Regions from separate parts of the Microbacterium sp. FG3 genome, predicted to be linked through region 2. Evidence: predicted binding sites of a transcription regulator. Region 2 holds the regulator's gene; the other holds the start of a gene.
What was found. Region 2 encodes HrcA, which represses chaperone genes, less so after heat shock. Its sites were predicted from a motif close to TTNGCACTCGNNNNNNNCGAGTGCNAA; they were not measured.
Positions count from the first base shown of each region.

Region 1 (9,369 bases), on a different contig from region 2:
CGGCCCCGCCGCCGCGCGCCGGCAACCAGCAGAAGGCGATCGAGGCCTGGGCCGAGTCGGTCCTGTCGGCCGCGGAGTCGGGTGGCTTCCCCGCCGACGCCGCCACCGACCTGCTGCGCCGCGTCCCGCCGCGCGTGCCCGGCGGGCTCGCGCCCAGCGCGGGCGACGACGTCGCGGCGATCACCGCCTCGCTGCTCGCCCTCGAGCGCGGCTACCTGGCGGTGCAGGGCCCGCCCGGCACGGGCAAGACGTACGTCGGCTCGCACGTGATCGCGCGTCTCGTGGCCGAGCACGGCTTCAAGGTCGGCGTGGTCGCACAGTCGCACGCGGTCGTCGAGCACATGCTCGACCGCGTGATCGCCGCGGGCCTGGCGCCCGGCCGCGTTGCCAAGGCGCCGAAGGACGGCGGTGCGGAGGCCGCATTCACCGTCATCCCGAAGAACGGCGTCGCGGCCTTCGCCGCCGAGCACCCCGACGGCTACGTCATCGGCGGCACCGCGTGGGACTTCGCGCACGAGCAGCGCGTGCCGCGCGGCAGCCTCGACCTGCTCGTGATCGACGAGGCCGGGCAGTTCTCGCTCGCCTCGACGATCGCCGTCTCGCTGGCCGCGCACCGCCTGCTGCTGCTCGGCGATCCGCAGCAGCTGCCGCAGGTGAGCCAGGGCACGCACCCGGAGCCCGTCGACACGTCGGCGCTCGGCTGGGTGATGGCCGGCGAGCAGGTGATCCCGTCGACGCACGGCTACTTCCTGGCCCGCTCGGTGCGGATGCACCCCGCCGTCGCCCGGGTCGTGTCCGACCTGTCGTACGCCGCCCGCCTCGCCTCGCGCGCCGGCGCCGAGCTGCGGGCCGTCGAGGGCCTCGAGCCGGGCCTGCACGTCGTGCCCGTGCGTCACCACGGCAACGCCACGGAGTCGCCGGAGGAGGCGGCGGAAGTCGTGCGGATCGCGCGCGGGCTCATCGGCCGCTCGTTCACCGACATCCGGATCGAGGACGACGGCACCGCGACGCCGTGCGATGCCCGCCCGCTCGCGCCCGCCGACGTCATCGTCGTCGCGCCCTACAACGCCCAGGTGCTGTGCGTCGAGCGCGCGCTGGCCGAGGCCGGCCTCGGCGCCGTGCGGGTCGGCACCGTCGACCGGTTCCAGGGACAGGAGGCGGCCGTTTCGATCGTGACGCTCGCGGCCTCCTCGGGCCGCGACGCCCCGCGCGGCAGCGACTTCCTGCTGCTGCAGAACCGCCTCAACGTGGCGGTCTCGCGCGCGATGGTCGCGTCGTACCTCGTGCACTCGCCCGCGCTGCTCGACGATCTGCCGCACACGGCGGACGGCGTCGCGCGGATGAGCGCGTTCGCCCGCCTGGTCGGCGCGTAGAGCCGGGGCTCAGTAGCCGGCGGAGCCGTACAGGCGGTCGCCCGCGTCGCCCAGGCCCGGCACGATGTAGCCGCGCTCGTCGAGCTTCTCGTCGAGGGCGCCGAGCACGAGCGTGACGTCCTTGCCGTCGACCTGGCGCTCGATCGCGGCCACGCCCTCGGGCGCGCCGAGCAGGCAGATCGCGGTGACGTCCTGCGCCCCGCGGTCGAAGAGGAAGTCGATCGCCGCGCCCAGCGATCCGCCGGTCGCGAGCATCGGGTCGAGCACGAAGCACTGGCGGTCGCTGAGGTCGTCGGGCAGACGCTCGGCATACGTCGTGGGCTCGAGGGTCTCGTGGTCGCGCACCATGCCGAGGAAGCCGACCTCGGCCGTCGGCACGAGCTTGACCATGCCGTCGAGCATGCCGAGTCCCGCGCGCAGGATCGGCACGACGAGCGGCTTCGGCTCGCTGATCTCCACGCCCATCGTCGTCGTCACCGGGGTCTGGATCTCGCGCGGCGAGACGCGCACGTTGCGGGTCGCCTCGTAGGCCAGCAGCGTCACGAGCTCCTCGGTGAGCTGGCGGAACACGGGGGAGGGCGTCTTCTCGTTGCGGAGGACGGTCAGCTTGTGGGTGATGAGCGGGTGGTCCGCAACGTGCAGGCGCATAAGACCAAGGTAGTCGCGGCGCCTGGGACCCAGCCAGTCGGGCGGCCGCCGAGGCGCGCCCGGGCGCGGCGGGCTTCCCCCGCGGCCGCGCACGCGAGAGAGTGGGGGTGGAGGACGCCGCCCGGCGCCCCGGAGAGGAGCTCATCATGAAGGCACTGCAGTACGTCGAGGTCGGCAAGCCGCCGGTGGTCGTCGAGGTCCCGACTCCCGAGCCCGGTCCCGGGCAGGTGCGCCTCAAGGTCACCGCCGCCGGTGCGTGCCACTCCGACTCGTTCGTGATGGGGCTGAGCGAGGAGGAGTACGCCCAGTTCGGCTACCCGCTGCCCATGACGCTCGGTCACGAGGGCGTCGGCGTCGTCGACAAGCTCGGCGAGGGCGTGACGAGCGTGGCCGTGGGCGATGCCGTCGCGGTGTACGGGCCGTGGGGCTGCGGCACCTGCTACCCCTGCTCGCAGGGCAAGGAGAACTACTGCGAGCGCGCGGCGGAGCTCGGGATCACGCCTCCCGGGCTGGGCCACGACGGGTCCATGGCGGAGTACATGATCATCGACGATCCGCGCCACCTCGTGCCGCTGGGCGACCTCGATCCCGTCGAGAACGTGGCGCTCACCGACGCGGGCCTCACGCCGTACCACGCGATCAAGGGATCGCTCGGCAAGCTCGGTCCCGGCAGCACGGCCGTGGTCATCGGCACCGGCGGCCTCGGCCACGTGGCCATCCAGATCCTGCGCGCCCTCACTCCCGCCACGGTCATCGCCCTCGACGTGAACGACGAGAAGCTCGCGCTCGCGAAGGACGTCGGCGCGCACCACGCGTTCCTGTCCAACGAGGACGCGCCCGCCGCGATCGAGAAGGCCACGGGGCGCCGCACCGTCACGGCGATCTTCGACTTCGTCGCGATCCAGCCGACCGTCGACCTGGGCGCGGCGCTCTCGGGCATCGAGACCGATCAGGTGCTCGTGGGCGTCGGCGCGACGAAGGCCGACGTGGGCATGCTCGCCAAGCCGTACGACTCGAGCATCCGCTCGCCGTACTGGGGCTCGCGCTCCGAGCTCATCGAGGTGCTGAACCTGGCCCGCGCGGGCCTCGTCCACGTCGAGACGGAGCGCTTCTCGCTCGACGACGCGCCGGAGGCGTACGACCGCCTGCACGAGGGCACGCTCCGCGGCCGCGCGGTCATCACGCCCTGACGCGGGCCTGGCCCGCGCCGGTCGCCGCGTACGCTCGAGGCATGACGCCCGATCCCGCCGACGCCGCGGCGATGGCGCGCGCGCTCGCGCTCGCCGCCGAGGCGGCGGCCGCCGGCGAGATCCCCGTCGGGGCCGTCGTCCTCGATGTCGACGGCAGCGTGATCGGCGAGGGGCGCAACCGGCGCGAGGAGCACCACGACCCGTCCGCGCACGCCGAGGTCGTCGCGCTGCGGCAGGCGGCCGAGCACGTCGGATCGTGGAACCTCGAGGGCCGCACGCTCGTCGTCACCCTCGAGCCGTGCCTCATGTGCGCCGGCGCGGTGCTGCAGGCGCGGATCGGCCGACTCGTGTTCGGCGCGTGGGACGACAAGGCGGGCGCGGCCGGATCGATGTACGACGTCGTGCGCGACCGCCGCCTGCCCTACCGCGCCGAGGTCGTCGGCGGCGTGCGCGAGGAGGAGTCGCAGAAGCTGCTGCGCGCCTTCTTCGAGGCCCGCCGCTGATCCGATCAGACCCGCTTCGCGCGGACGCTGGACCACTCGTCGTCGAGGGCGATGTTGCCGTTGAGCGTCCATCCGAACTCGCGCACGCGCGCCCAGATGCTGTCGCGGTTGATGTCGGTGCGATTGCCCTTCGGGTAGCCGATCCACACCGCCCGCGCCGACGCGAGCACCGGCATCACGTCGGCGAGCAGCCGGTCGAGCTCCGCGCGATCCGCCGCGAACAGGACGGCGACGCCGTCGGTGTCGCGCTCGATCCCGTCGACCACGGTGACGCCCTCGGGCAGGGGATCGAGCAGCGCGCGCTGCTCGGCGGTGGCGGGGCCGAACAGCAGCTCGGTGCCCGGCTTGATCTGCAGCTTCTCCGCGACGGTCCTCGACATGACGGGCCTCAGCGCGGCAGCAGCTCCTCGCCCAGGTAGGCGAGGTGGTCGAGGTCGGTCATGTCGATCATCTGGAGGTAGATGCGCTCGGCGCCCAGCTCCTGCAGGCGGCCGACACGGTCGGCGATCTCGGCCGCCGAGCCGCACAGGTTGAAGCCGGCGCGGAACCGCTCGAGGTCCACGCCCGTGTTCGCCGCGCGCCGCGCGACGTCCGCCTCGGTGGCGCCGGCGAGGACCGTCAGCCCCACCGTGCGCTTGAGCGTGGCGGGGTCGCGGTCGATCCGCTCGCACGCCGCGGTGACCCGCGCGAACCGATCGGCGATCACGTCCTCCGGCTGGAACACGATGTTGAACTCCGTCGCGTACCGGGCGGCGAGCGCGGGCGTGCGCGTGGGGCCCGCGCCGCCCACGATGAGCGGCATCGGGCTCTGCACGGGCTTGGGCAGCGCGGGCGAGTCCTCGAGGCGGTAGTGCGCGCCCTCGAACGAGAAGGTCTCGCCGACCGGCGTCGCCCACAGGCCCGTGAGGATCTGCAGCTGCTCCTCGAGCAGGTCGAACCGCTTGGCGGGGAAGGGGATGCCGTACGCGCGGTGCTCGTCCTCGTACCAGCCCGTGCCCAGGCCCAGCTCGAAGCGGCCGCCCGACATCGCGTCGAGCTGAGCGGCCTGGATCGCCAGCAGGCCCGGGTGGCGGTACGTGACGGACGAGACGAGCGTGCCGAGGCGGATCCGCGACGTCTCGCGCGCGAGTCCCGCGATGGTCGTGAGGGCGTCGGTCGGGCCGGGCAGGCCGTCGAAGAAGTCGCCCATCTTCAGGAAGTGGTCCGAGCGGAAGAAGCCGTCGAAGCCGAGGCGCTCGGCCGCCTGCGCGAACGCGAGCTGGGTGTCGTAGTCGGCGCCCTGCTGGGGCTCGGTGAAGACGCAGTACTCCATGCGGCCAGTCTGCCGCACCCGCCACGGGTCGGGCTCGCGGCGTCAGACGCGGTCGGCGAGGATCGCGAGCCGGCGGCCGCCGACCCGGGTGAGGAGGAGCGTGGCCGACTCGTCGCCGCGCAGCGCCAGCTTGCGGCGCAGCGCGGCGGGATCCACGTCGACGCCGCGCTTCTTGATCTCCAGCGTGCCGATCCCGCGCGCCCGCAGCGCCTTGCCGAGGCCCTTCACGTCGGCCGGCAGCGTCTCGCGCACGCGGAAGCTCGACACGAACGGGCTCGTCACGGCCGCGTCGCCGGTGAGGTACGCGATCCCCGGGGCGATCGGCCCCGCGTCGAGCGCGCGGGCGACGTCGCCGACGAGGCGGGCGCGGATGACCGAGCCCTCCGGCTCGTGCACGAAGGCGCCGAGCGGCCGATCCGGCTCGTCCTCGGTGTCGCCGGGGGCGGTGAGCTCGTGCGCGGCGCCGTCGCGCAGCACGAGGGCCGCGCGCCGCACGCCGTCGCGCGCGAGCGCGCCCGACCACAGCACGAGCTCCACCGTGGAGCCGTCGGCGCTGACCCACTGCGCCTCGGCGTCGTCGGGCAGGGCGTCGCGGTCGTGTGCGGGGCCGAGCTTGATGCCCGTCGGCACACGGTCGCCGAGCCCGAAGGCCCAATCCAGCGGCGGCGAGTAGTCGGACGGCGCCACGCGCCTGGTCTCGGCGTGGCCCGCCGTGCGCCGCGCGGGATCGAGCCACGCGGCATCGACCGACGACAGGTCGGCGTCCTCGGCGCGCCCGTGCGTGACGGTGGTGCCCGGCCGGAACGCCGCGAGGTTGTACGCGGCCAGAGCCGCGGTAACCTCGTCGGCGTCGACCGCGGCCACGTCGATCCCCAGCCCGGCGAACGCGAGCGCGTCGCCGCCGATCCCGCATCCGAGGTCCGCCACGCGGCCGATGCCCGCCCGGCGCATCCGCTCGGCGTGGTGGGTCGCGACCGTCAGGCGCGTGGCCTGCTCGAGCCCCGCGCGGGTGAAGAGCATGCGCTCGGCGAGCGCGCCGAACTTCACCGCGCCGCGCTGCCGCAGCCGCACCTGGCCCACCACGGCCGAGACGAGGTCGGGGGAGCGCCCCGCGGCGCGCAGGCGCGACACGGCGCGCGCCACGTCGGCGGCCGTCTCGACGGGATCGAGCGAGTCGAGCAGCGCGAGCCCCTCGCGCGTGAGCAGGGCGTCGAGCTCGGACCGATCCATCCCCTCAGGGTACGGCGACGGGGGTTGGCACTCGCGTTGCGAGAGTGCCAACGGGTCCCTACACTTGGCGTTAGCACTCTCCGCGCGAGAGTGCGAACTCAAGTCTTCTGACAGCACAGGGAAAGAAGAGGTACACCGTGTCGGTTTCCATCAAGCCGCTCGAGGACCGCATCGTCATCAAGCAGGTCGAGGCCGAGCAGACCACTGCCAGCGGTCTGGTCATCCCCGACACCGCCAAGGAGAAGCCCCAGGAGGGCGAGGTCGTGGCCGTGGGCCCCGGCCGCATCGACGACAACGGCAACCGCGTCCCGCTCGACGTCGCCGTCGGCGACCGCGTCCTGTACAGCAAGTACGGCGGCACCGAGGTGAAGTTCGGTGCCGACGAGTACCTCGTGCTCTCGGCCCGCGACGTCCTCGCGGTCGTCGTCCGCTGACACGCAGCTCGCGCGAAGGCCCGGCTCCCGCAAGGGGGTCGGGCCTTCGTCGTTCCCGATCCACGCGCGTCCCCGGATCGGACGTCGTCCCCGGATCGGTCGTGCCGGATCGGACGTCGTCCCCGGATCGGTCGTGCCGGATCGGCGGGAATCGCGCGGCATCTGGCAGGCGTGCGCGCCGGGTGGCCGCCGCGGCGCGAGTAGCCTGATCCGGTGACCGTGCCCGTGCCGCCTCCCGCCCGCATCGTCGATCCGGATCGGGAGCGGGTGCTCGGCACCGGGTACGCCTTCGGGGCCTACCTGCTGTGGGGCTTCCTGCCCCTGTACTTCGTCGCGCTCGCGCCGACCGGCCCGTGGGAGGTCGTCGGCTGGCGGGTGCTGCTCTCGCTCGTCTTCTGCGCCGTGGTGCTGACGATCGCGGGCGGCTGGACGCGCATGCTCGCGGTGCTGCGCAATCGCCGCCTGGCGCTGTGGACCGCGGTGGCCGGCGTGCTCATCTACGTCAACTGGCAGGCGTTCCTCCTGGCCACCCAGACCGGCCATGTCGTCGAGGCCAGCCTGGGCTACTTCATCAACCCGATCGCCACGGTCCTGCTCGCCGTGCTCGTGCTGCACGAGCGGCTGCGCCCGCTGCAGTGGGCTGCCATCGGCATCGCGGTGGTCGCCGTGCTCGTCATCGTGGTGGCGTACGGATCGGTGCCGTGGATCGCCCTGACGCTGACGGCCAGCTTCGGACTGTACGGCCTCGTCAAGAACCGGATCGGCGGCGCCGTGGACGCCGTCAGCGGCCTGGCGCTCGAGACGTTCTGGCTCACGCCGATCGCCATCGTGCAGCTCGTGATCGTGGCGCTCACGACGGGCCTCACCTTCGGCACCGCGGGGCCGGTGCACGCCGTCCTGCTCGCGCTCGCGGGGGTGGCCACCGCCATCCCCCTGCTGCTTTTCGCCTCGGGCGCGCGCCGCGTCACCCTGACGACCGTCGGCCTGCTGCAGTTCATCGCGCCCATCCTGCAGTTCGTCACCGGCGCCTTCCTGCTCGGCGAGCCGATGCCGCCCGAGCGCTGGGCCGGGTTCGCGATCGTGTGGCTCGCGTGCGCGGTGCTCGTGGTCGACATGGTGCGGCAGGGCCGTCGCATCCGCAGGGCACGCGGAAGATAACGATCCGGTGTCGCGGGGCATACTGCTCAGTTATTAAACGTCGCGAAAACATACCGGAAACATCCTCCGGGGTAACGTGCGTGCAACCGTGGGCGATGTGTTCAACCCGAACCCGCGGAAGCCACTTCGAAAGGACATACCCCGATGGTTCGATCCAGGAAGGCGCTGCTCGGCTTCGCCGCGCTCGCGGGCGCGGCGTCGCTCGTGCTCGCAGGCTGCGCGGGCGGCACCGAGGCCGCGCCCGACGACAGCGCCGAGCCCGTGACCCCCGGCGAGGAGCTGACGCTCACGATCGGCACGGCCCTGCCCCAGACCGGCTCGCTCGCGTTCCTCGGCCCGCCCGAGATCGCCGGCGTCGACTACGCCGAGTCGCTCATCAACGAGTACGCCGAGACGACCGGCCTGTCGGTCGAGATCGTGCACGGCGACTCGGGCGACCTCGACAACAAGGCGTACGAGGCCGAGATCCCCCGCCTTCTGAGCGAGGACCCCGCCGCGATCATCGGCGCCGCCTCGTCGGGCGTCTCGCTGCAGTTCATCGACCAGGTCACGGGCGCCGGCGTCATCCAGTTCTCGCCGGCCAACACCTCCGACGCCTTCACGACGTACGACGACAACGGCCTCTACTTCCGCACGGCGCCGTCCGACGTGCTGCAGGGCGAGGTGCACGGCAACTTCGTCGCCGAGCTCGGGCACCAGACGCTCGGCCTCATCGTGCTGAACGACTCGTACGGCACGGGCCTGGCGAAGTACATCACGGAGGCGTTCGAGACCGCGGGCGGCGAGGTCGTCGCGGCCCCGACGTTCAACCCGGGCGACACGTCGTTCGACTCGCAGATCTCCGAGGTGCTGGCGGCCGACCCCGACGCCATCACGGTGATCTCGTTCGACGAGGCGAAGACGATCCTGCCGAGCCTCATCGAGCAGGGCTTCGCCGCGGAGGACGTCTTCCTCGTCGACGGCAACATGGCGTCGTACGAGGCGGACTTCCCCGCCGGCCTGCTCGAGGGCGCGAAGGGCACCTACCCCGGGCCGACCCCGGACCAGGTGCAGGACTTCATCGACGGCCTGGACGGCTTCCTGGAGGAGTCGGGCGGCGAGGCGCTGACCGACTACACGTACGCTCCGGAGTCGTACGACGCGACGATCCTGCTGGCGCTCGCGTCGCTCGCGGCGCAGTCGACCGACTCGGCGGCGATCGCCGAGAAGCTCATCGAGGTCTCGGGCGGATCGGGCGACGGCGAGAAGTGCGACTCGTTCGCGGCCTGCGCCGACATCATCCTCGGCGGCGGCGTGGCGGACTACGACGGCCCGTCGAGCCCGATCACGTTCGACGAGGTCGGAGACCCGACCGAGGGCTTCATCAACATCTACCAGTACGGCCCCGACAACACGTACACCCCGTACGAGGGCTGACGCCCGCACGCGACGAGCCCCGCTCCTCCCCCGAGGGGAGCGGGGCTCCGTCGTGTGCGGCGGGGACCACGTAGCCCGCGCACCTGTGGATGTGTTGGGTTCTGT
Region 1 is NZ_JBMDJT010000006.1:42,521-51,889, forward strand. It holds gene ACODR5_RS03525 (TM0106 family RecB-like putative nuclease) at 1-1,373, shown strand, start outside; gene upp (uracil phosphoribosyltransferase) at 1,383-2,021, opposite strand; gene ACODR5_RS03535 (NAD(P)-dependent alcohol dehydrogenase) at 2,168-3,211, shown strand; gene tadA (tRNA adenosine(34) deaminase TadA) at 3,253-3,714, shown strand; gene ACODR5_RS03545 (DUF3052 family protein) at 3,720-4,094, opposite strand; gene ACODR5_RS03550 (LLM class F420-dependent oxidoreductase) at 4,103-5,026, opposite strand; gene ACODR5_RS03555 (class I SAM-dependent methyltransferase) at 5,069-6,256, opposite strand; gene groES (co-chaperone GroES) at 6,394-6,690, shown strand; gene rarD (EamA family transporter RarD) at 6,904-7,848, shown strand; gene ACODR5_RS03570 (ABC transporter substrate-binding protein) at 7,993-9,264, shown strand.
Region 1: a site for HrcA is predicted at 6,281-6,307, ahead of groES (co-chaperone GroES). Genes of this name have one in related genera too.

Region 2 (9,369 bases):
TCCTCGCCCGTGAGCGTGATCTCGTTGCCGCGCACGTGCACATCGACGTCGGGATGCGCGCTCTCCACCATCCGCAGCAGCCGGTCCTGGGGGCCGAGCAGCTGCACCATGGCCACGCCGTCGGCGTAGACGCGGTCGGTGTACGGGTCGGGATCAGCCAACGAGTCTCTTCTCCTCGAGTCCACCGGCCAGCACATGCGCATGGACGTGGAAGACGGTCTGCCCGGCGCCGGCGCCGGTGTTGAAGATCAGGCGGTAGTCGCCGTCCGCGTGCTCGGCGGCGACGCGGCCGGCCATCGCGATGACCTCGGCGAGCAGCGAGGGATCGCCCGCCGCGAGCTCGGAGACGTCGCGGTACCGCTGCGTCTTGGGGATCACGAGCAGGTGCACCGGCGCCTGGGGCGCGATGTCGCGCAGCACGAAGACGTGCTCGTTCTGCGCGACGATCTCGCCGGGGATCTCGCCCTGCAGGATCCGCGTGAAGAGGGACGGCTCGCTCATGTCCTCAAGTCTAGTGACGCGGGATCGGACCGCGTCGGGGCTCCCGCTCTCGGCGCCGCTCACCAGCGACCCAGGCGCGCGTTCAGCACGGCCAGCGCCGCGGGGCCCGCCGTCGACGTGCGCAGCACCGTGGCACCCAGGCGCGCCCGCGCGGCGCCCGCGGCCTCGAGCCGCTCGAGCTCCTCGGGCGCGATCCCGCCCTCCGGCCCCACGACGAGCAGGATCTCGTCGGCGTCGTCCACCGGCGCCGTGCTGAGCGCGGCGTCGGTCCACGGGTCGAGCACGAGCATGCGCGCGCCGCCCGCGCGCGCGGCGAGCTGCGCGGTCGTGACGGGCTCGGCCACCTCCGGGACCCACGAGCGGTGCGCCTGCTTGGCCGCCTCGCGCACGATCGCCTGCCAGCGCTCGCGGCCCTTCCGCGCCTTGGGTCCCTCCCACCGCGAGACGCTGCGCGCGGCCTGCCACGGGATCACCTCGTCGACGCCCAGCTCGGTGGCCGCCTGCACGGCCAGCTCGTCGCGGTCGCCCTTCGCGAGCGCCTGTGCGAGCACGAGGCGCGGGCGGACCGGCGCCTCCTCGCTGCGGCCGCTCACCCGGATGCGCACGTGCTTGGGGTCGGCCGCGACGACCTCGCCGTCCAGACGCACGCCCCGGCCGTCGCCGACCGTGACGGCCTCGCCCGGGCGGACGCGGCGCACCGCGGCGGCGTGATGGGCCTCGGCGCCCGTCAGCTCGATCTCGTCGCCGACCGCGGCCGCCGCGGCGGACTCGTCGAGGAAGTGCAGCGCCACGATCAGTTGCGGAAGCGGTCGCGCAGCTTGGCGAACAGGCCCTGGTGGTGCTCGGAGAGGCGCGGCGCCTGCGGCCGCTGGCGCTGCGCCAGCTCCTCCACGAGGGCGCGCGTCTTCGCGTCGAGCTTGGTCGGCGTCATCACCCGCACGCCGAGGCGCAGATCGCCGCGACGTCCCGAGCGCAGGCCGGTGATGCCCCGGCCCTCGATGCGCAGCTCGTCGCCGGACTGCACGCCGGGCCGCAGATCCAGCTCGATCGGCCCGTCGAGGCCCTCGACCGTCACGTGCGTGCCGAGGATCGCGTCGGTCATCGCGACCTCGACGACGGCGGTGAGGTCGTCGCCCTCGCGCCCGAAGACCGGGTGCGGCTCGATCTCGACCTGCAGGTAGAGGTCGCCGTTCGGGCCGCCGGCCTCGCCGACCTCGCCCGAGCCGGGCAGCTGCAGCCGCAGGCCGCTCTCGACGCCGGCGGGGATGTCGACCGAGACGGTGCGGCGGGCGCGGACGCGGCCGTGGCCGTGGCACGTGGGGCACGGCGCGGGGATGACCGTGCCGTAGCCCTGGCACGATCCGCACGGCTGCGTCGTGACCATGTTGCCGAGCAGGCTGCGCACCTGCGTGCGCACCTGGCCCGATCCGCCGCACACGTCGCAGCGCTCGGGATGCGTGCCCGGCTGGCAGCACGAGCCCTGGCAGGTCTCGCACAGCACGGCGGTGTCGACCTCGATGTCGCGGTGCGCGCCGAAGACGACGTCGCCCAGGTCGAGCGTGAGGCGCACGAGCGCGTCCTCGCCCCGCTGGCGCCGGTCGCGAGGGCGCCCGGCCCTGCCGCCCGCCGACCCGAAGAAGGTCTCGAAGATGTCGCCGAACCCGCCGAAACCGCCGCCGCCGAACGGCGACTCGTCGCCGCCCATGTCGTAGCGCCGGCGCTGCTCCGGATCGCTCAGCACGTCGTAGGCGTGCGTGACCGCCTTGAACTTCTCGGCCGCGTCCGGGCTCGGGTTGACGTCGGGGTGCAGCTGACGCGCCAGCTTGCGGTAGGCGCGCTTGATCTCCTCGTCGCTCGCCTCGCGTGAGACGCCCAGAACCTCGTAGTGGTCTGCCACAGTCGCCTTTCCGGGACCGCCCGAGCGGTCCGTCGCCGTGTCCGTCGCGCCTCAGCGGCGCGCGGCATCCTCGTCCAGCAGCCTCGTCAGGTAGCGGGCGACCGCCCGCGCCGCCGACAGGTTGCTGGGATAGTCCATGCGGGTCGGCCCCATCACGCCCACGCGGGCCGTGCCGATCCGCGAGTCGTAGTCGCTCGCCACGATCGAGGCGTCGCCCAGGCCGAACGGCGCGTTCTCGCGCCCGATGCTCGCCGCCAGGCCCTGGTCGTCGGGCTGCATCTCCGACATCAGCCGCAGCAGGGTGACCTGCTCCTCGATCGCCTCCAGCAGCGGGTGGATGCTGCCGCGGAAGTCCTGCTCGCGGCGCGCGAGCGTGGCCGCCCCCGCCATGACGAGCCGGTTCTGGCGGAACTCCGCCAGCTCCTCCGCGATCACCCGCGCGAGTTCGCGCAGCGTGCCGGCCAGGCGGTCCGCGGGGTCCGCGGAGCCCTCGAGCACCGCGGCGACGCGCTCCGAGCCCTCGCCGACCGAGCGCCCGGTGACGAGGGTGGCGAGCTGCGCGCGCAGCAGCGCCACGTCGGCGTCCTCGAGCGCGGCCGGCACGACGACGATGCGCTGCGAGACGCGCCCCGTGTCGGTGACGAGGATCACGAGCAGCCGCGAGGGCTCGAGCGCCACGAGCTCGAGGTGCGTCACGTTCGCGCGGGCGAACGACGGGTACTGCACGAGCGCGACCTGGCCGGTCAGCTGCGTGAGCAGGCGCACGGTGCGCGCGAGGAGGTCGTCGAGGTCCTGCGGATCGGCGAGGAACGTCGAGATGGCGGCGCGCTGCGCCGGCGTGAGGGGGCGGATCTCGGCGAGGTGGTCGACGAACACGCGGTACCCCTTGTCGGTGGGCACGCGCCCGGAGGACGTGTGCGGCGCCGTGATGAGGTCCTCGTCCTCGAGCATCGCCATGTCGTTGCGGATCGTCGCGGCCGAGACGTCGAAGGCGTGGCGCTCGACGATCGCCTTGCTGCCCACCGGCTCGTGCGTGTCCACGTAGTCCTGCACGATGGCGCGGAGCACCTGCAGGCCTCGTTCGGTGACCATCGCGCTCCCTTCTGGCACTCGATCCTGACGAGTGCCAATTCTAGCCGCTCGGGCGGGGAACCGGCGGCTCAGTCGGTCAGCGCGCGCACCACGGCATCGGCCAGCAGCCGCCCCTTGAGCGTCAGCACGATGCGCCCGCGGAGGGCGGCGGGACCCTCGACGAGCTCGTCGGCGATCAGCCCCGCCACGGCCTCGCGCCGCACGGCGGGCACCGTGGCCAGCTCCAGTCCCTCGCGGATGCGGCTCTCCAGCAGCACCCGCTCGAGCAGGCGCGCCGCCTCGTCCGGCCGCTCGCGAGCCGCCGCCGGGGACTCCCCGCCGGCGAGCCGCTGCGCGTACGCGGCGGGGTGCTTCACGTTCCACCAGCGCAGGCCGGCGACGTGGCTGTGCGCGCCCGGACCGAAGCCCCACCAGTCCTGCCCACGCCAGTAGTTCAGGTTGTGCCGCGAGCGGTGCTCCGGCCCGCGCGACCAGTTCGACACCTCGTACCAGTCGAAGCCGGCCGCCGCGAGGCGGGCGTCCGCGAGCTCGTACATGTCGGCCTGCACGTCGCCGTCCGGCTCCGGCACCTCGGCGCGCGCGATCTGCCTGGCGAGCTTCGTGCCCTCCTCGATGATGAGCGCGTAGGCCGAGACGTGGTCGGGCTCGAGCGCCAGCGCCGCGTCGAGCGATGCCGACCAGTCGCCCAGGGTCTCCCCCGGCGCGCCGTAGATCAGGTCGACGCTCACGTCGAGGCCCGCGCCGCGCGCGGCGGCCACCGCCGTGCCCACGTTGGCGGGCGTGTGCGTGCGGTCGAGCGCCGCGAGCACGCGCGGCACGGCCGACTGCATGCCGATCGACATGCGGGTGACGCCGGCAGCGGCGAGCTCGTGCGCGACGGCGTCGGTGACGGTGTCGGGATTGGCCTCCACGGTGACCTCGGCCCCCGGCTGCAGCCCGAACGCCTCGCGCACCGCGGCCAGCATCCTGGCCAGGTCGCCGGCCGGCAGCAGCGTGGGCGTGCCGCCGCCGAAGAACACCGTGCTGGCCGGACGCATCGCGCCCGCGCCGCCGAGCACGCCCTCGGCGAGCTCGACCTCGCGGATCAGCGTGTCGGCGTACATGTCCTGCCGTGCCCCGCGCAGCTCGGTCGCCGTGTAGGTGTTGAAGTCGCAGTAGCCGCAGCGCACGCGGCAGAACGGCACGTGCAGGTACACCCCGAGCTCCGCCTCGCGGTCGACGGGGAGGTCGGCGGGCAGCGCTCCGTCGACGGGTGCGGGGTCGCCCAGGGGCAGCGCCGCGCCCATCAGGTGCGCGCCGCCTTCGATGTCGGCCCGCGCATCAGGACGGCGTCGCGAACAGCGGCGAGATCGCGCGCAGGTAGCGGTCGAAGAGCGCGCGGCGACGGCGGCGGATCAGGCCGGGGAACAGCCGGCCCAGCGGCCGCGTGGGGCGGTCGAAGGCGCGCACCGTGAACCACACCTCGTCGTTCTCGCGCCACTCGATCATGAACGACTCCTCGCCGCTCACCACCGATCCGCCCACCGTGCCGAGCGCGAAGCCCACGCGACGCTGCTCCTCGACGACGAAGATCACGCGCAGCTCGCCGCCCGCGTGGTGCCCGTGCACCCGGCCCTGCAGGCGCACGGTGGCGCCGGCGCTCACGAGGGGCGTGCCCTCGGCGTCGAAGCGCTGCTCGCTCTCGCCGAAGCGCTCGCCGCCGTCCATGCCGGCCGGCGCGATCGGCCGGCCCTCGCCGTCGAAGCTCACGCCGGTGTACGCGGGACCGGCCGCGGGGCGCACCTCGAGCACCTGCAGCTGCGCGCCGCGCTGCGCCGCCCACGACAGCAGCTCCTCGGCGGCCGCGCGGAAGCGCTCCTCGCCGCTGCCGATGCGCCACTCCTCCGCCGCCGGAATGCTCTTCTCCGGCGGGTACTGCAGCAGGTCGTCGGCCTGCGTGCCGCCGACGGCGGCGTAGTCGACGGTCTCGTCTCGGAACGTGCCCCGGCGCATGGTCACAGCCTACCCAGGGCTACTTGCCCTTGGTCTCGACGTCGCCCGAGAGCGCCGCGATGAACGCCTCCTGCGGCACCTCGACGCGGCCGACCATCTTCATGCGCTTCTTGCCTTCCTTCTGCTTCTCGAGCAGCTTGCGCTTGCGCGTGATGTCGCCGCCGTAGCACTTGGCGAGCACGTCCTTGCGGATCGCGCGGATGTTCTCGCGCGCGATGATCCGGGCGCCGATCGCGGCCTGGATCGGCACCTCGAACTGCTGCCGCGGGATCAGCTTGCGCAGCCGCTCCGTCATCGTCGTGCCGTACGAGTACGCCTTGTCGCGGTGCACGATGGCGCTGAACGCGTCGACGCGGTCGCCCTGCAGCAGGATGTCGACCTTCACGAGGTCGGCCTCCTGCTGACCGGCCGGCTCGTAGTCGAAGCTCGCGTAGCCCTGCGTGCGGCTCTTCAGCTGGTCGAAGAAGTCGAACACGATCTCGCCGAGGGGGATCGTGTACTTCAGCTCCACGCGCTCCTCGGAGAGGTAGTCCATCCCCTCGAGGCTGCCGCGCCGGTTCTGGCACAGCTCCATGACCGTGCCGACGTAGTCCTTGGGCGTGAGGATCGACGCGCGCACGATCGGCTCGCTGACGGCGCCGATCTTGCCCTCGGGGTACTCGCTCGGGTTGGTCACGACGATGCGCTGGCCGGTCTCCGTGAGCACCTCGTAGATCACGCTCGGCGCGGTCGTGATGAGGTCGAGGCCGAACTCGCGCGAGAGCCGCTCCGTGACGATCTCGAGGTGCAGCAGGCCGAGGAAGCCGCAGCGGAAGCCGAAGCCGAGGGCCACCGAGGTCTCCGGCTCGTAGACGAGGGCGGCGTCCGAGAGCTTGAGCTTGTCGAGCGCCTCGCGCAGCTCCGGATAGTCGCTCGCGTCGATCGGGTACAGACCCGAGAACACCATGGGCTTCGGCTCCACGTAGCCCGCGAGCGCGTCGGTCGCGGGCTTGCGCGCGTTCGTGACCGTGTCGCCCACCTTCGACTGGCGCACGTCCTTCACGCCGGTGATGAGGTAGCCCACCTCGCCGACGCCGAGGCCGCGCGTGGGCTGCGGCTCGGGGCTCGACACGCCGATCTCGAGCAGCTCGTGCGTCGCCTGCGTCGACATCATCTGCACGCGCTCGCGCGGCTCGAGCCGCCCGTCCACCATGCGCACGTACGTGACGACGCCGCGATAGGCGTCGTAGACCGAGTCGAAGATCATGGCGCGCGCCGGCGCGTCGGCGTCGCCGACCGGCGCCGGGATCTCGCCCACGAGCCGGTCCAGCAGCGCGTCGACGCCCTGCCCCGTCTTGCCCGACACCCGCAGCACGTCCTCGGGGTCGCCGCCGATGAGGTCGGCGAGCTCCTTCGCGAACCGCTCGGGATCCGCGGCGGGCAGGTCGATCTTGTTGAGCACCGGGATGATCGTGAGGTCGTTCTCGAGCGCCATGTAGAGGTTGGCGAGGGTCTGGGCCTCGATGCCCTGCGCCGCGTCCACGAGCAGGATGGCGCCCTCGCAGGCGGCGAGCGAGCGCGAGACCTCGTAGCTGAAGTCGACGTGCCCCGGCGTGTCGATCATGTTGAGCGCATACGTGGTGCCGTCGACCTCCCACGGGATCCGCACCGCCTGGCTCTTGACCGTGATGCCGCGCTCGCGCTCGATGTCCATGCGGTCGAGGTACTGCGCGCGCATGTCGCGGTCGGCGACCACGCCCGTCAGCTGCAGCATGCGGTCGGCCAGGGTGGACTTGCCGTGGTCGATGTGGGCGATGATGCAGAAATTGCGGATGCGCTCGGGCGGCGTCGCGGCGGGCTCGAGCGGATTCAGGGCGCGTGGAGACATGTTCGTCCGATTCTACGGTGCACACCCACCGCCATAATGCGCGCCACGGTGGGAGCAGATCGCTCAGATTCCGCGCGTCAACGCCACTCAGACGCGGCGGAATGCTCAACACGAGTTGATCACGGTTTCCTCACGAAGTACGGCTCCGTAACAACCCCGGAACATCCGGTGTGTGAGAGTGACTGTCAATCGGGCGGCTGTCGCCCGGAGTACGGCAGTGACCGGAGCACCAGTCACATCCCGTGATCACATGAACACAAGGAGAAGGAATGCGTCTGCGACGTATCTACGCGGGAGTGGCCGCTGCGGCCGCACTCGGCCTGGCCCTGACGGCCTGCGCGCCCGCCGACACCGGTGACGGCGGCGACGGCGACGGCGGCACCGCCAGCCAGTCGATCTCGGCGACCGTGGGCCCGGTGGACTTCACCAGCTACAACGGGTTCGCCAGCGCCTCGTACAACACGTACAACTCCGCGATCGTCGACCTGCTGAAGGTGGGGTTCGTCTACTACGGGCCCGACGGATCGATCGTTCCGAACGAGGACCTGGGCTCGTTCGAGCTCGTCAGCGAAGACCCCATGGTCGTCGAGTTCACCATCAGCGATGACGCTGTGTGGTCGGACGGCACGCCCATCACGGTGGCCGACGCGATCCTCGCGTGGGGCATCCAGAACCCGAACCTCAGCACCGAGGTCGACGAGGACGGCAACCCCGTGCCGCTGTTCGACTCGGTCTCGCAGGACCTCGGCAACACCGTTCCCGCGGGCCCGCAGGGCGACCCGAGCGGCAAGACCTTCACCATGGAGTTCGCCGCACCCGACCCCGACTGGCAGATCCAGACCTACCTCCTCGACCCGGCCCACGTCGTCGCGGAGCAGGCCGGAATGACCGTCGAGGAACTCACGGAGGCGATCCTCTCGGGCGACTCCGAGGCGCTGGCGCCGGCCGCCGAGTTCTGGAACAACGGCTGGACGACCGAGCCGGGCACGCTGCCCGACACCGCCCTCATCCCGTCGTCGGGCCCGTACATCCTCGACTCGTGGAGCGCCACGCAGTCGGTCACGCTCAAGGCCAACCCTGAGTACTACGGCGAGCAGCTGGCGCCGCAGAACGACGAGCTCGTGTTCCGCTTCATCGACCAGGCGTCGATGCCGCAGGCGCTCCAGAACGGCGACGTCGACGTGATCGCCCCGCAGCCCACGGTCGACACCATCAACCAGCTCGAGGAGATGGGCGACGCCGTCAGCGTCTACACCGGTCCCACGCTCACGTGGGAGCACCTCGACCTCAACCAGCGCGAGGGCGCGATCTTCTCCAACGCGGAGCTGCGCAAGGCGTTCGCCATGTGCGTGCCGCGCCAGCTGATCGTCGACAACCTCATCAAGCCCCTCGACCCCGAGGCCGAGGTGATGAACTCGCGCGAGGTGTTCCCCTTCCAGGAGAACTATGACGAGGTCGTCGCCGCCTCGTACGACGGCCGGTACGACGAGGTCGACATCGAGGGCGCGAAGGCCATCGTCGAGGCCGAGGGCGCGACGGGCACCGAGGTGACCATCAAGTACACCGCGGGCAACCAGCGCCGCGCCGACGAGGTCGCCATGATCAAGTCGTCGTGTGACGAGGCCGGCTTCAACATCGTCGACGGCGCCACGGAGGACTTCAGCGCCGACGCCGCCGCGGGCAACTTCGATGTGGCGCTGTTCGCCTGGGCCGGCTCGGGCCAGATCACCTCGGGGCAGAACATCTACGCCTCGGGCAAGCCGCAGAACTGGGTCGGCTACTCGAACCCCGAGGTCGATGCCGCTTGGGACACGCTGGCGAGCTCGCTCGACCCGGAGGTCCACCTCGAGCAGACGAAGATCATCGAGAAGCACCTGTGGGACGACCTGTACAGCATCCCGCTCTTCGCTCACCCGGGCGTGGACGCGGCCTCCAGTGACATCGCGAACGTGGAGCACACCACGACGCAGAGCGGCGTCACCTGGAACGCCTACGCCTGGAACCGCGCGGAGTAATCTGC
Region 2 is NZ_JBMDJT010000031.1:23,174-32,542, forward strand. It holds gene ACODR5_RS10425 (PhoH family protein) at 1-110, opposite strand, end outside; gene ACODR5_RS10430 (HIT domain-containing protein) at 154-501, opposite strand; gene ACODR5_RS10435 (16S rRNA (uracil(1498)-N(3))-methyltransferase) at 561-1,292, opposite strand; gene dnaJ (molecular chaperone DnaJ) at 1,295-2,398, opposite strand; gene hrcA (heat-inducible transcriptional repressor HrcA) at 2,450-3,490, opposite strand; gene hemW (radical SAM family heme chaperone HemW) at 3,559-4,776, opposite strand; gene ACODR5_RS10455 (DUF1990 domain-containing protein) at 4,811-5,482, opposite strand; gene lepA (translation elongation factor 4) at 5,502-7,349, opposite strand; gene ACODR5_RS10465 (ABC transporter family substrate-binding protein) at 7,619-9,364, shown strand.